3 regions of the Thermorudis peleae genome follow, and region 2 is predicted to be linked to each of the others. Evidence: riboswitches for the same ligand, from Rfam matches in the RefSeq annotation. Region 2 holds a riboswitch; each other region holds the start of a gene.
The links. Region 2 has a riboswitch for fluoride ahead of N675_RS12040 (hypothetical protein). Riboswitches for the same ligand answer to the same signal wherever they lie in the genome.

Region 1 (4,552 bases), on a different contig from region 2:
TTGCTATCGGTGTCGCCACGCTGATGACTATGCGACAGGGACCGGAAGCCGCCGTCCAGACGCCTCTCCCCTCGACCTTCAGCGTCATGACCTATAACATTCAGTCAGGCTTCGCGCGCGATCACCGCTGGAACCTTGAAGAGACCGCCCGCACAATTGCGGCAGTCCATCCTGATGTGGTGGTCTTGCAGGAAGTCAGTCGCGGCTGGCTCGTGACAACTGGGGCTGATGATCTGCTGTGGTTGAGCAGACGCCTCGGCATGCAAGCCGTCTGGGGACCAACGTCGAGCGATGGCTTATGGGGCAACGCCATCCTGACCTCAGCGCCAATCGTGCACGTTGAACGGTTGCGGTACCCGCAGACGCAAAACCTGCGTCGTGGCGCAGTGGCTGTGCAGGTACAAGCCCAGCATGGGACAATCTGGGTGGTTGGAACGCATCTCGACGACCCACGCAATGCCGATGCCGTCAGGCTTGCCCAAACAGCGAGCCTCCTCTCGTTCGTGGCAGATCGCCGCCCGCTCGTCCTCGCCGGCGACTTCAACGCTGATCCCGGCACACCAGTCGTCACGCACGTGCTCGCAGCTGGCCTCGTTGATACGGGGGCGTCCTTCGGCCCTGATTTCACTACGTCCTCCGATCGCCGTCGGATTGACTACATCTTTGTTTCTCCGCCACTTCAGGTTGAGCAGGCTGGCATCGTCGATCGCTGGTCATCCGATCATCGCCCAGTCGTGGCTTGGCTGCGTCTGCCTTCAGCATCCTGAAGCGAGACTGCGCATTCCTTCGGCCCTCTGGTAGGCTTGGAATGCGACGAAGTAGCTGAGAGAAGGTTGTGGCAGCATGATAACCGTCACAGAGCCGCAGCAGCAGGCTCACGGAGCAAGTGAAACCCGCCCAGTCCTGGTAATCGCTGGAGGCACCGGTCTTGTCGGACGGCATCTCATCGCGCAGGCTCGTGATCGCTACACCATTCGCGTCCTCAGTCGAAGCGGCCGGTCGCAAGATCCTGCTGTGCAGGTCGTGAGCTGGGATCCCCAAGCTGCCGCCCGTGGTGCGCCAGATGCGCTCGCCACGCTCCGTCAAGCACTTGACGGAGCAAGCGCCGTTGTCAACCTTGCCGGTGCCTCGATTGGCGAAGGCAGGCTTACCCCACAGCAGCAACGTCGCGTGCTCCAAAGCCGCTTAGATGCAACGAATGCCCTGGTCGAGGCGTGCCTTCGCTGCACTCGCCCGCCAAGTGTGTGGGTACAAGCCTCGGCCGTCGGGTATTACGGTGACACCGGCGACCTCGAAGTTGATGAGACCTGTCCCCCACAGCCTGGCTTTTTCCTCTCCGATGTGTGTGTCGCCTGGGAACGCGCAGCGCGGCGCATTGAATCGCGCGCCGATGGTGCTGTTCGGCTTGTCATCACCCGCTTTGGCCTCGTGCTCGGCCCTGACGCTCCCGCCTGGCAGCGCCTCGTGCTGCCGCTCCGCCTCGGCGTTGCTGGTCCGTTTGGCAGTGGTCGCCAGTGGTGGCCCTGGGTCGATGTCGACGATGTTGCACGCGCTATCTGTTTCCTCATTGAGCATCCCGATTGTCGTGACGTCTACAATGTCACTGCACCCGATCCTGTTCGCCAGATCGATTTTGTGCGTCGGGCGGCACGCCGTCTGCATCGTCCCGCGGTTATCCCAGTCCCAGCGTGGGCGCTCCGCCTCGTCCTTGGTCCGACTGCTGATCAATTGCTGCTGGTCAGCTGTCGTGCAGTGCCGCGGCGATTACGCGCAGCTGGCTTCGACTTCCTTGTCCCTCTCCTCGATACTGAACTCGATCGGTTGCTTGGCCCACGAACGAGGTAAGGCTGTTGCAGCACCATGGCCTGGCGCATCGGCACCTCTGGCTGGTTCTATCGCCACTGGCGTGGACGCTTCTACCCAGCTGAGCTCTCACCGCGCTCCTGGCTGTCCTACTACGCGCAGCACTTCCGCACAACCGAAATTAACCGCAGCTTCTACCGCTTGCCGACGCGTCAGCAGTTTGCCCAGTGGGCTGCAGCAGTTGCTCACAGCCCTGGCTTCTGCTTCGCCGTCAAAGCCAGTCGGCTCATTACCCACGTGCACCGCTTGGGTGATGGTGTGGAGGCGCTTCAGCAATTGCTTGAAGCTTCAGAAGGCCTTGGGCCAGCCCGGGGCCCGCTCCTGGTGCAGCTTCCACCAAGCTTTTCGCGCGACGACGAGTGTCTCCGGCAGTTCCTCACGCGCTTACCCGCTGATCTGCCTGTGGCATTCGAGTTCCGGCACCCGAGCTGGTACACGCCTGAGGTCGTCGCCATGCTCGACCGTGCCGGATGCGCTTGTGTCCTGGCCTACGGTGGCGCGCATCCGACACCCGAAGGATGGTCAGCATTCGGGTCGTTCGGGTATCTTCGCGTCCACAGTGGCCGCTTCGACATTGGCTTGACTGACGACGAGATTGCGTGGCTCGCCGATCGCATTGCGCACTGGCCTGGGCACAGTGCTGGGTTCGTGTACTTCAACAACGATCTTGGTGCCCATGCTATCGCTGATGCCCATCGGCTGCGGGCTCGCTTGCAGGCCATCGGCATCGATGCCATCTAAATGGCCGTGGATGCGCTCGGTATTGACAGGGTGAGAGAGAGAAGCTATACTCATGCCTCGGGCGATGGAGTCCGCCCAAGGCTAGGTATGCTAGCCTGAACCGCCGAGACAAGGCTGATGGCTCCTGCCTACAGGATGTGGGCAGGAGCATTGTTTTTGGTTCTGCCTCCGTCCTGTAGGTGCCTCTGGCAACAGGAGTGCTGGAAACGGAGGTGGAATCGTGGACAATCTCTGGGCTATCGCGGCGGTCTGGATGGCGCTCGCCCTGGCTGCAAGCGTCCTCTCCATTCGCCTCGGTATTTCCGTTGCCCTCATGGAAATCCTCGTTGGGGTGTTTGGCGGCAACGTCCTCCACCTCAGCGTCAATGATTGGATCAATGCCCTCGCAAGCTTCGGCGCCGTTGTCTTAACCTTCCTCGCCGGGGCTGAAATTGAGCCCGACACCTTCCGCCGGCATCTCAAGCCGAGCATTGTCATCGGCCTTGCTGGCTTCTTCTTCCCGTTCTTGGGTGCCGCTGCCTTCGCTCGTTTCGTCGTCGGCTGGGCACCGAGCGCATCCTGGATCGCTGGCATCGCACTCTCAACAACCTCGGTCGCGGTCGTCTATACGGTCATGGTCGAGAGTGGGTTGAACGAGACCGATCTTGGCAAGCTGATCCTGGCTGCCTGCTTTGTCAATGGCCTCGGCACCGTGCTCGCGCTTGGTCTCATCTTCGCCAACTATAACCGCTGGCTTGTCCTCTTCGCTGTTGTCACCGGCGTCGTGCTCGCGCTCTTGCCGCGCTCGACCCGTTGGGTCGTCGCGACCTGGGGCAACCGGGTGACTGAGCCCGAAATCAAGTTTCTCTTCCTCGTGCTCTTCGCGCTCGGCTGGCTTGCGACTCAAGCCAAGAGTGAAGCCGTGCTCCCAGCCTATCTCATCGGCCTGGTTGTCGCAGGCGTCTTCTCTCAGCACCGAATCCTCATGATGCGCATGCGCACCATTGCGTTTGCCATGCTCACGCCGTGGTACTTCCTCAAGGCTGGCCTCTATGTCTCAGCTTCCGCAGTGGTACAGAGCATCGTCCTTATCCTGGCATTCCTGGCCGTCAAGATGGTCGCTAAGCTCATCGGTGTCGGCCCCTTAACACTAGCCTTCCGCCTTGGCCGTCAGCGCAGTGTCTATACCACGCTCCTCATGTCAACCGGCTTAACCTTCGGCACCATTTCCTCCTTGTTTGGCCTGAACCACGGCATCATTAATCAGTCCCAGTACACCATCCTCGTGACCGCTGTTATTGGCTCAGCTCTCGTACCCACCTTCATTGCCCAGACCTGGTTCCTGCCACGCGATGCCTTGACAGAACGTGCGATCGGTGAGTCCGCACCTGCCCACGAATTCGCAACAGTCGGAGAGGAGCAATAGCCAATGTACCGCAAGATCCTCGTCGGATTCGACGGCTCACGTGGGGCGCAGGAGGCGCTACGCCACGCAATCGCAGTCGCGCAGGCCTTCGGTGCCGAACTGTGGACGCTCTCAGTCATCGAAATCCCACAACTCGCGACCGCAACCGTCGGCGAAGTCGATGAGCAGCGCCGGTTGATTGAACAAGAGTTTAAGACCCTCCAGGAACGTGCGCAACAGCTTGCCCGCGAAGCCGGCATGACCGTACAGACCATCACACGGGTTGGTCATCCTGCCCAACTGCTTGTCCAAGAAGCACAGCGTGGTGGCTTTGACCTGCTGGTTATCGGTCACAGTGGTCATTCCGGCATCTGGGGCGTCTTCCTCGGCACGACTGCTGACAAGGTCGTGCGTCACGCTCCGTGTACGGTGCTCGTCGCACGCTGGTAGCGTCCACCCTGGAGCACCCAGCGCGCGTGAAATACGCGTGAAAATAAATGGAGTAGCGTGATGCCATCAGCCGCCATTGCGCACATGGTTACCGCGAAAAAGGCAGATATCCTC
Region 2 (4,552 bases):
ATGGCGATGAGTCATCAACCGCTTCGTGTTCAAGCAGCAGTGACTGCTGGAGCAACACGCTCGCTCCACCTTGTTGACCTTCTGGAAAACAATGGGGTCTCCGCGCAAAACTGGGTTGGACAAGCGTGGATTACTGCGCCATGCCCGGTGGTCGCAAGCGTTGACCGTATCAAGCCCTCAACACTTATGGCCTTGACCAATGTGCCGGTCGCTCGCGCTGCCGATAGTCCACGCGTTGTGACGGCACCGCTCATCTTCCAGTCCTACAATGGCTGGAACAGTGGGATTAATATCAGCAACCTTTCGGATAGTGAGGAAAATCTGGTAACGCTCAGCTTTTACGACACCCAAGGTACACTGCTTGGCAAAGTTGAACGTACGCTGCCTCCCAGCGGCATGACCTTTGTCTACCGCCCATCATTCGATGGCGCCGGCATCGAAGGGCTCTCACAGGCCACCGTTGTTGGCACCGAGCCAATTGCGGTTGCCGTCGATGCCGTCAAGTATCAAGGCAACAAGCTCGACGGCCAGGGCCAAGCGCTCAGTTATCTTGCGCCGAGTGGCGCAGCCGAGGGAGAGTTCCTTACTCTGCCACTCGTCCAAAAAGGCGATGGTAGCCAGCGAGCTGATACGAGTGGCATCAATCTCTTCAATACAAGCGCAACGACTCCCGCTGAGGTCGTCGTGCGCTTCTTTGATCACATGGGGCATGAGGTACCGAGTAGCACTCAGTCGCTGACGCTCGCCCCCCACAGTGGTCAAACGCTCTACACACCACGCCTCAGCGCACTAACACCTGGATTTCACGGCAGTGCGGTCGTTGCCGTACGGACAGGCGGACCAGTAAGCGCTATCTCGAATAACGTCAACTACGCTGTCGCTGTCGACGGCTCGACTACGTTTAGCCTCGTGACCACACCACCTGGGCTACCCATGCCCCAGCCAACAGGCGAGTATGCTATTACCTTAACGGCGTCGGCCGACATCAGTCAAATCAACGTTCCAATCCAATTGACCGCAAAAACTACAGGCAGTGTGATTCCGATTACCCTCTTTTCGCTATCCGACCACAGCATCCTATGGTTCAACGTAAGCAACGAAGCAGGCCAAGTCGCATATTCCCATGTCCATACTGATCCTCAGCGAACTGACCAGGTGCTTGCCTGTATCGACCTTGACCTGAGCCTTTCATGCGATCAAGGCGAGCCACGCGCAGCCGTGACGCTCCAGTGGGTGAACTACCAACTCGCATTCCCTGCTGACGGCTCCAATCCCCCGTATGGCGACTCAGAAACGGTCCAGCTAACGGTTCTTGTTACGGACATCGGCATGCAATCACACAGCGTTGCAGGAGCGCGCGTCCTCTTCAGCATTCTGGAAGAGGGAAATGATAATCCGGCACCTGCCGTCATTGGTTCAGCAACACCACTAACCGATGCTAACGGGAAAGCCTCTGTCACCATCCTGCGCAACGGTAGTGAAGCTGGTACAACGACGATCGTTCGGGCCTGCGTTGACGTTAACCGAAACGGCCAGTGCGATAGTACGAGTGAGACGGCAGGAGAGCCACATGATGACTGGATTATCACGTGGAGTTCCTAATTTGCGCGCCGGTGCTCACTGTTACGCCAGGCAGCTGGCCGTCCAGGATCAAAGGCGGACAGTTCGGCTAGTGTCTCGGTACCAGTAAGCGCTGCGACAAGGAGTTCGGCTGTGCCAGGGGCGAGCATGACTCCCAGGTGTTCGTGTCCACTTGCGACCCAGACATTTGCCCAGCCGGGCAGGCGGCCGATAACGGGAAGTCCATCGGGAGGCGCCCCTGGCCGCAGTCCAACAGTCGTGCCAGCAAAGATTGCAGGACGCAACCCGGGCGCGAGCTGATTCAGGATGGACAAGCACGTGACAAGGCCATCAACTGTTGGCTGCTGTTCCCAGCGCCCTCGTTCCTTCGTTGGACCTGCCCAAATATCGCCATCAGTGCGTGGAACAACATAGCCACCAGCCGGACCGGCAAGGATTGTTCTGAGCACCCCCGGCACTGTACGAAGGAGCACCATCTGGCCACGCACCGGCTCGATAGCGACGGAGGAGCCAAGCAATCGCACGAGAGCCGTTGTCTCAACGCCGGCTGCGAGTACGAGCTGGTCAACCGGCAATACTGCTGCGCCAGTCTGCAGCGCAATCACGCGGTCGCCGACTGTTTGGAAGCCGAGTACTGGGGTCTGTTGCAACACGGTTACGCCGCGCCGGCACGCTGCGTCCAACAGTGAGCGCACAAAACGAGGCACCACCATACTGGCAGCGTCAGCGAGATACAGCCCACCAACGACCTGTTCAGCCACCACTGGTGCATCAGCTCGCACTGCTGCAGCGTCGAGCCAGGTGACATCAAAACCGAGCGACTCAAGCCATTGGCCATGATCCCGCAGCGCTTGAGCTTGCTCAGCTGTGAACGCTAACCGTAGCTCGCCCCAGGTGTGATAGCTTGGATCGATTGGCGTTTCATCCTGCAGCGTCGCAATCAACCAGGGATAAGCCCGCAGGCTTTTGAGAAGCAAGGCACGAAGGGCTTCGGGTTGTTCTCGTTCAAGATGGGGCCCAACAATTCCCGCGGATGCTTCGGCAGTCCCAGCGCCAGGTATCCCACGCTCGAGGACGCAACACGAGACTCCTTGGCGCGCCAGTAAGTAGGCAAGTGTTGCCCCAATAATGCCACCGCCGACAATGGCGATGTCAACCCCATGCATTTGCTTTTGCACGATTGCCCTACTCTCCCCTCGGCATTGAGCACGGCGCCGTCAGCACGCGTGCTTTGTGGTATACTACGCTACGCAGGTGATGAGGCTCACCAGGCGGCACAAGACCGCCGAACCGCCGAGCGGCTGATGGCCTCTACGCAGTTCCGGATTATTCCGGTAGCGTGGAGGTTTTCTTATGGTGCATGAAACACCGGCCATGCGAACAGGAGGAACAGCCGAGCAGCGTGGCGGATGGCTTGCACGCATTTCCCGCCTGTTTCGCACTCGTCCAACTATCCAGCCAGACCGCGTGCTCATTGCAATGCTCACGGAAGCGATCGCCTTACCTGGTTGCCCAGTCTGTCGGCTCCTTGCAGAGCGCGAATTGCGCGGGCTGGAATCAATCCTGTGGGAACAGGTCACCGATCCAGATACTCATCGCGCACTACTGGCCGCGCGCGGTTTTTGCTTCATTCATAGTTGGGCACTCATACCAGCTGGTGATCATGTATTCAGTCACCATGGTGTGGCAATCCTTCTGCAGCGCATTCTCGTCGATCTACTCCAAACAGTAAAGATCGGTGGCGTTACAGCTGCTCGGCGCTGGCTCACCCCTCGTACTCCCTGCCCGGCTTGCATCTGGGAAGCCCAACGAGAATCGACGCTGCTTACCGCGCTGGCGTGGATCGCCATGCACGAGCCAGAACTCGTCGTCAGTGAGCCAGCGCTACTCTGCCAGCCACATGCCCACCTTCTTGCCATCACCCTTGAGCGAATCGCCCCAGCTCAAGCAGCGCGCTGGCGTTCGCTGCTTGACATCCTCGCCACACGATATGCGCACCACCATCGCAGCCTCGATAGTGAGCAACAGCTTGCACTGCGTGTTGGCCGACGACCACCATATCTTCCACGCCAAGCTGAATATTGCCCATGGTGCCAAGCTGAGCGGGAATATCTCAGTAAGGGAACGGCCTGGCTGTGCGACCGCGCTCGGGCATGGACCACCTATCTCGATGCTCCCCAGCTGGTTGCCCAGTTGCTGCTTGAGGAAGACCAAGCTTGGCCGGAAGCAGTTGCTCTGCCGATGGAGACGAGCAATCACTCAGCGGAACCGCGCTGCCTTGGCCACCTTCGCCAAGCACTCACACAGCCAGACGCTGACCACGTTCTTGATGAGACGGTGGCCGCCTTCGAAGAGCTTGCTGAGCGTGCTCAACGATTTATTGCCAGTTCTGATTACCGTTTTCGCGGGCATCTGACTGACGAAGAGCGGCGAAGTTGGCGAGACCTTATCGCAGTCTTTGGTGGAGAAACGCCCGGTGTCTCGCTTCACGACGCACGGGTCTCGTGAAACACGAGGATAAGTCATGACGATGCATGGTAGCACTATCGCAGCGGACTCCTTTACCGCTAAACTGATTGCAGGGCTGCGGCATCCTCGACCAGACATTGCTGAACACTGTGCCTGGATACTTGGCGAACAAAAGGAGCAGTACGCCGTACCCGCACTCTGCCAAACAATCCAGGAACGTCTGTGGGACGTCGATGTTGCAGCCGCCGCTGTTGCAGCACTCGGAAAGATCGGCGATCCGCAAGCTCTCCCGGCACTTCAATTTGCACTCCAGCATGGAGCAGCACGTGTCCGCGTCGAGGTTGTTGCAGCACTGCGGCAACTCCATACACCGCAAGCCGATGCGGTATTGCGCGACATCGCGGAACATGATCCGTTAGCTAGTATTCGTGACCAAGCACTCCGCGCGCTCCAGAAGGGAAGGTAAACGTTCATGGGACAAATGACGCCGATGCCCCGGCTT
Region 3 (4,552 bases), on a different contig from region 2:
CAGGCGGCGGGGTATGACGGTGCACTCGCCGCTTGGGGTGGTACCCAGTGGACACCAGAACGGCGGTGGAACGAGCCACGTGTCGAGGTCTCTGGCTTGTTGACCCTTGAGCAATTCGCACAGCTTGTTGAGCATTGGTAGCGTGACCAGTGATCTTGTTGGGTTGCCCCTCCGTATTCTCGAGTGAGCACCGGTGCACGTCCAGCGCTTGGAACCAAGCGCGGATGCTCACAACGGTCTTCCGAAGGAGGACGGATGGAGGTAACGTATGCGTGATCTAGCACGGCTCTTCGCACTCGTGATCGGGATTGTCTTTCTCCTAGTTGGCGTACTCGGCTTTCTGCTGAATCCATCAGGTGGGGAGTTGCTTGGCATCTTTGCTGTCAATGTTGTGCACAACCTTATTCATGTTGTCGTTGGGGTGCTTGGCATCGCCGCAGCGTATACTGGCCGTTCGCGGCTATTTGCTCAGGGGCTTGGGATTGTGTATCTGCTGGTTGGCATCCTCGGGCTGATTCCTGGGCTCGCGCCGGATGGTATGTTACTTGGTCTTGTGCACATTAATATGGCGGACAATCTCCTTCACCTTGTGGTCGGAGCGCTATCAGCCCTCGTCGGCTTCACGACGATCGGCCAAACACAGACACGAGTTGCGTGACCGGCGCAGGGCTGGCGAAGGCAGAACCGGACGTGGGTATATCCCACGCCCGGTTTTGTTACGCCTGATGGTGATTGCGAAGAGCCTGGGCTACTACCCAGAAACAGGGGAGCGCTGCCAATTCCAGCACGAGCGCAGCAACGACGGTCGCCACGACCGACCAACCATAGAGTGCACCCAGCAACGCACTGCCGAGAAACCAAGCAATGCCATAGGCAAGGTTAAACAACCCATAGGCTGAACCGCGGCGCTCAGCCGGCACCATGACTGCGACAACTGCTGCCATGATTGATTCATGGACGCCGGTACCAATACCCCACAATGCCATACCGAACGCGGCTGCGGTGAGGCCACCCAAGAAGACGAGCGGCGCGAAGAGTGCGCTCAGGAGAGTGAGTGGGAATAGGATGCCGACGCCCCAATGGTCAAAGGCACGGCCGAAGAGCAATGATCCAGCGCCACCAACGCCCATGGCAATGGCGTAGAGGGCCGGCACCCATACACCGTTGACGGTTCGCGCCGCCGCAAAGTGATAAGAGATCAGCGCAAAGTCAGCAAAGCCAGCAGCAACGAGCATAGCGCCGATCAGGTAGAGCCAAAACGCTCGGGTATAGCCCGTGGTCGAGACTGTGGGTGTTGCCGGCTCCAGGGCTTGTGGACGGGGGAACACGATACGGGCGAAAACCAGCAGTCCATAGGTGATTGCTGCCGGAATGGCCAACAGGGCAAACGCTCGGCGCTCGTCGCCACCGGTAAGTAACACTCCCGTGACAACCAGCGGACCAACTAGGGCGCCAGCCTGGTCCATTGCCTCGTGCAGACCAAAGCCCCAGCCATACCCCATGCCACGAGCTGCATAGGACAACATCACGTCACGCGACGGATTGCGGATGGCTTTGCCGATTCGCTCAAGCACGATGAGCAATGCGGCAAGTTCCCAACTCCCAGCAAGCGCGAGTAACGGCACTGCGGCCATCTGAATAAGGTAACCAGCGAGGGCAATCGGCCAGTACGCGCGCGTCTGATCAGCAAGCCGCCCGGAAACCAACCGCAAGGCATACCCAACCAGCTCACCAAGTCCGGCGACGAGCCCGACAACCACGGCAGGAGCACCGAGTAGTTCGAGAAATGGCCCCGTGACACTGCGAGCACCTTCGTAGGTCAAGTCAGCGAAGAAGCTCACCAAGCCAATGAGGATAATGAACTGGACGGCCCGCCGCGCCACGTGCACATCACGTGCTGTCGGCGGTACTGACGACCGACTGGCTGTCATCATGCACTCCCTTCAGGCCAACTTTATTGGAATGCCTTGACACCCCGTCAGGAGTCATCAGCCGCAGGAGAGAACACAGCGGTTTGCGCTTGCCGCGCGGGTGGACTCCATCACCTGTGGGATCAAGGGTAGATGATCGCCTGGTTGCGAGCAAGGCTGGGAGAATACGGATTGACAGGCCAGCAGGCTCGGGATATTTCTCCGCAGACGGGCAACGCGAAAGGAGCTACGGGAACGATGAAGATTACAGCGGTCAGGCTTGTCGAGCTTACCGGGACGTTCCCCTATGAGGGAATGTTTTGGGAAGAACGGCTGAGCCGTCCAGTGGACATCTATCCTGAGCACCACGCTGAGGAGCGAGAGTGGTGGCTGCCAGAAGAGAGCGGACCGGGACCGTATCGGCTACGCGAGGTGATGCTGCTGATTGAGACTGACGAGGGGGTAACAGGACTTGCTGGTCCGGTACAGCGGGATGTCGCGTGGGCGATCGCCACGCAGTTACGTCCCCTGCTCCTCGGCCACGATCCACTTGCCAGCGAGCGGATATGGGATCGCCTGTACCGCGCGCAGGTGCATGGCCGCAAAGGGTTAACCATGATGGCGATCAGCGCAGTCGACTGTGCACTCTGGGATCTGCGTGGGCGCTGGCACGGTGTACCGGTCCATCGCCTTCTCGGTGGACCGGTGCGCACCGTCCTGCCTGTCTATGCCAGCATGCTTGGCTTTTCACTTGAGCCAACACGCGTCCGCGAGCGTGTGACAGCACTGGTCGAGCAGGGCTTCAGCGCAACGAAGTGGTTTCCCCGATGGGGGCCGGCAGATGGTCGAGAGGGATTGCGGAAGATTCTCACGTTGGCAGAGACGCTCCGTGATGCGCTTGGGCCTGACCGCGACTTCATGCTTGACGCGTGGATGAGTTGGACGCCGGAGTTTGCCCGAGCAGTTGTGCATGCGATTGCGCCACTTCGACCACGCTGGCTTGAAGAGCCATACCTGCCGGATCAGATTACCGAGGTTGCTGCGCTGCGTCGACAAAGCCCGGTGCCGATTGCGCTCGGCGAGCATGAATATACGCGTTGGGGCATTCGGCATCTGCTGGAAGCCGGTGCAGCTGACGTGCTCCAGCCAGATCTCTACTGGGCTGGCGGAATCAGCGAAGGGATCAAGATCGCTGCATTGACAAGCAGCTACGGTGTGCCGTTCATTCCCCACGGGCATTCGGTTCCCGCGACGGTCCAGTTTCTTGCAGCGCTACCGGAACCAGTGGCGCCGATGGTTGAATACCTCGTGAAGTGGAATCAGTTGTTGCAGTGGTTTTGGGACCAGCCGGTCGAGCCTCAAAACGGGGTGATCGTCGTGCCGGAGCGGCCGGGCATGGGCGTCGATATTGCGTGGGAGAAAGTTGAAGACCAACGCGACCTCAGTTGGGAGTAAGGGTAGCACGACGAGAATGGGAGCAGCGAGGTGGCAGCACCATTGACAAAGCCAACCACCTCGCTGCCAATTACCAAGTAGTTGATGACTCAGCAGACTGCGTCTGTCTGCTTGGGGACAGTCAGGCCAAAGAGCGGGCGCAAGCGCACACCAACAGTTGTACCGAGCAAAGCAGCGATCGCCCAGATCCAGCCATGCAGGCTAAAGGACGCTACGCCCGAGAAATAAGCGCCGATGTTGCAGCCGTAGGCAAGTCGTGCACCATAGCCCATCAACACACCGCCCAACAACGAGGCGACGACCGTTTTCGGTGGCAGATGGCGGTGCAGGACAAACGTGCCGCTCAATGCTGCAGCGATCATGGCGCCAAGCACGATCCCAAAGTCCATGACCGAGGTGACATCAGCGAGGACCGAAGCATGAAGGCTCGCAGCCCGACTGCCAGACCAATAGGCCCACGACGAGACGTTTACGCCGAGTGCCTGGGCGAGTTTCGAGCCCCAGAGTGCAAATGCTGACGTGATACCCCACGGGTGACCGCTCACGAGCAGCGTCGCAGCATTCAGGACTGCGAGCACGACAGCACCGGTCCACAGCGGCCACGTGCCTCGGATGACGCGGGCCAGGCCTCGTGCACTCGGTTGTGGAGCGATCTGAGGTGGACGACGCTTTCGCTCGATGAGGATCGTTACAAGCGTGATGGCCCCGATGACACCAAGCTGAACGATGAGGGCACCAAAATAACCACCAAATACCGTCGCAAGTGACAGCGCTGGCAGGTTAAGCGCTGGCTGGGTCCAGAATCCCCAGTGCCAGGCCCCGAGGACCGAGCCGACGATGAAGCCAGCGAGGGTGAAGAGCGTGGCCGTCTGCCCGCCGCCAACCGAGAACAAGGTACCTGAGGCGCACGCCCCACCAAGTTGCATCCCAACACCAAAGAGGAAGGCACCGACGAGAACAGCGAGGCCAACCGGCGCAAGCGAACCGGCAACATGAACGCCAAAGAGGCCTTTCCCACTCGCAAGAATGGGCGCAAAGAGCACGCTTGCAACCGCGAGCATGAGCATATGGGCGCGTAAACCAGCCCCTTGACCAACCGCGACGAATTGCCGGAAAGCCGAGGTGAAACCGAAACGGGCATGATAGAGCGTTATGCCGAGGAGCAGACCAAGTGCGAACAGAATGCC

Region 1: it holds a riboswitch for fluoride, as region 2 does, so the genes downstream of both, N675_RS04875 (cation:proton antiporter) here and N675_RS12040 (hypothetical protein) in region 2, are expected to answer to the same signal.
Region 3: it holds a riboswitch for fluoride, as region 2 does, so the genes downstream of both, N675_RS04795 (MFS transporter) here and N675_RS12040 (hypothetical protein) in region 2, are expected to answer to the same signal.

What each region holds. Positions count from the first base shown of each region.
Region 1 is NZ_JQMP01000003.1:411,146-415,697, forward strand. It holds gene N675_RS04860 (endonuclease/exonuclease/phosphatase family protein) at 1-767, shown strand, start outside; gene N675_RS04865 (TIGR01777 family oxidoreductase) at 844-1,845, shown strand; gene N675_RS04870 (DUF72 domain-containing protein) at 1,861-2,604, shown strand; fluoride riboswitch at 2,656-2,738, shown strand; gene N675_RS04875 (cation:proton antiporter) at 2,825-4,009, shown strand; gene N675_RS04880 (universal stress protein) at 4,013-4,438, shown strand; gene N675_RS04885 (DUF6062 family protein) at 4,499-4,552, shown strand, end outside.
Region 2 is NZ_JQMP01000004.1:459,863-464,414, forward strand. It holds gene N675_RS12030 (Ig-like domain-containing protein) at 1-1,602, shown strand, start outside; gene N675_RS12035 (NAD(P)/FAD-dependent oxidoreductase) at 1,599-2,759, opposite strand; fluoride riboswitch at 2,826-2,902, shown strand; gene N675_RS12040 (hypothetical protein) at 2,935-4,089, shown strand; gene N675_RS12045 (HEAT repeat domain-containing protein) at 4,106-4,516, shown strand; gene N675_RS12050 (AAA family ATPase) at 4,523-4,552, shown strand, end outside.
Region 3 is NZ_JQMP01000003.1:395,647-400,198, reverse strand. It holds gene N675_RS13575 (polysaccharide deacetylase family protein) at 1-141, shown strand, start outside; gene N675_RS04800 (DUF4383 domain-containing protein) at 269-658, shown strand; gene N675_RS04795 (MFS transporter) at 717-1,934, opposite strand; fluoride riboswitch at 1,973-2,055, opposite strand; gene N675_RS04790 (enolase C-terminal domain-like protein) at 2,169-3,365, shown strand; gene N675_RS04785 (YeeE/YedE family protein) at 3,455-4,552, opposite strand, start outside.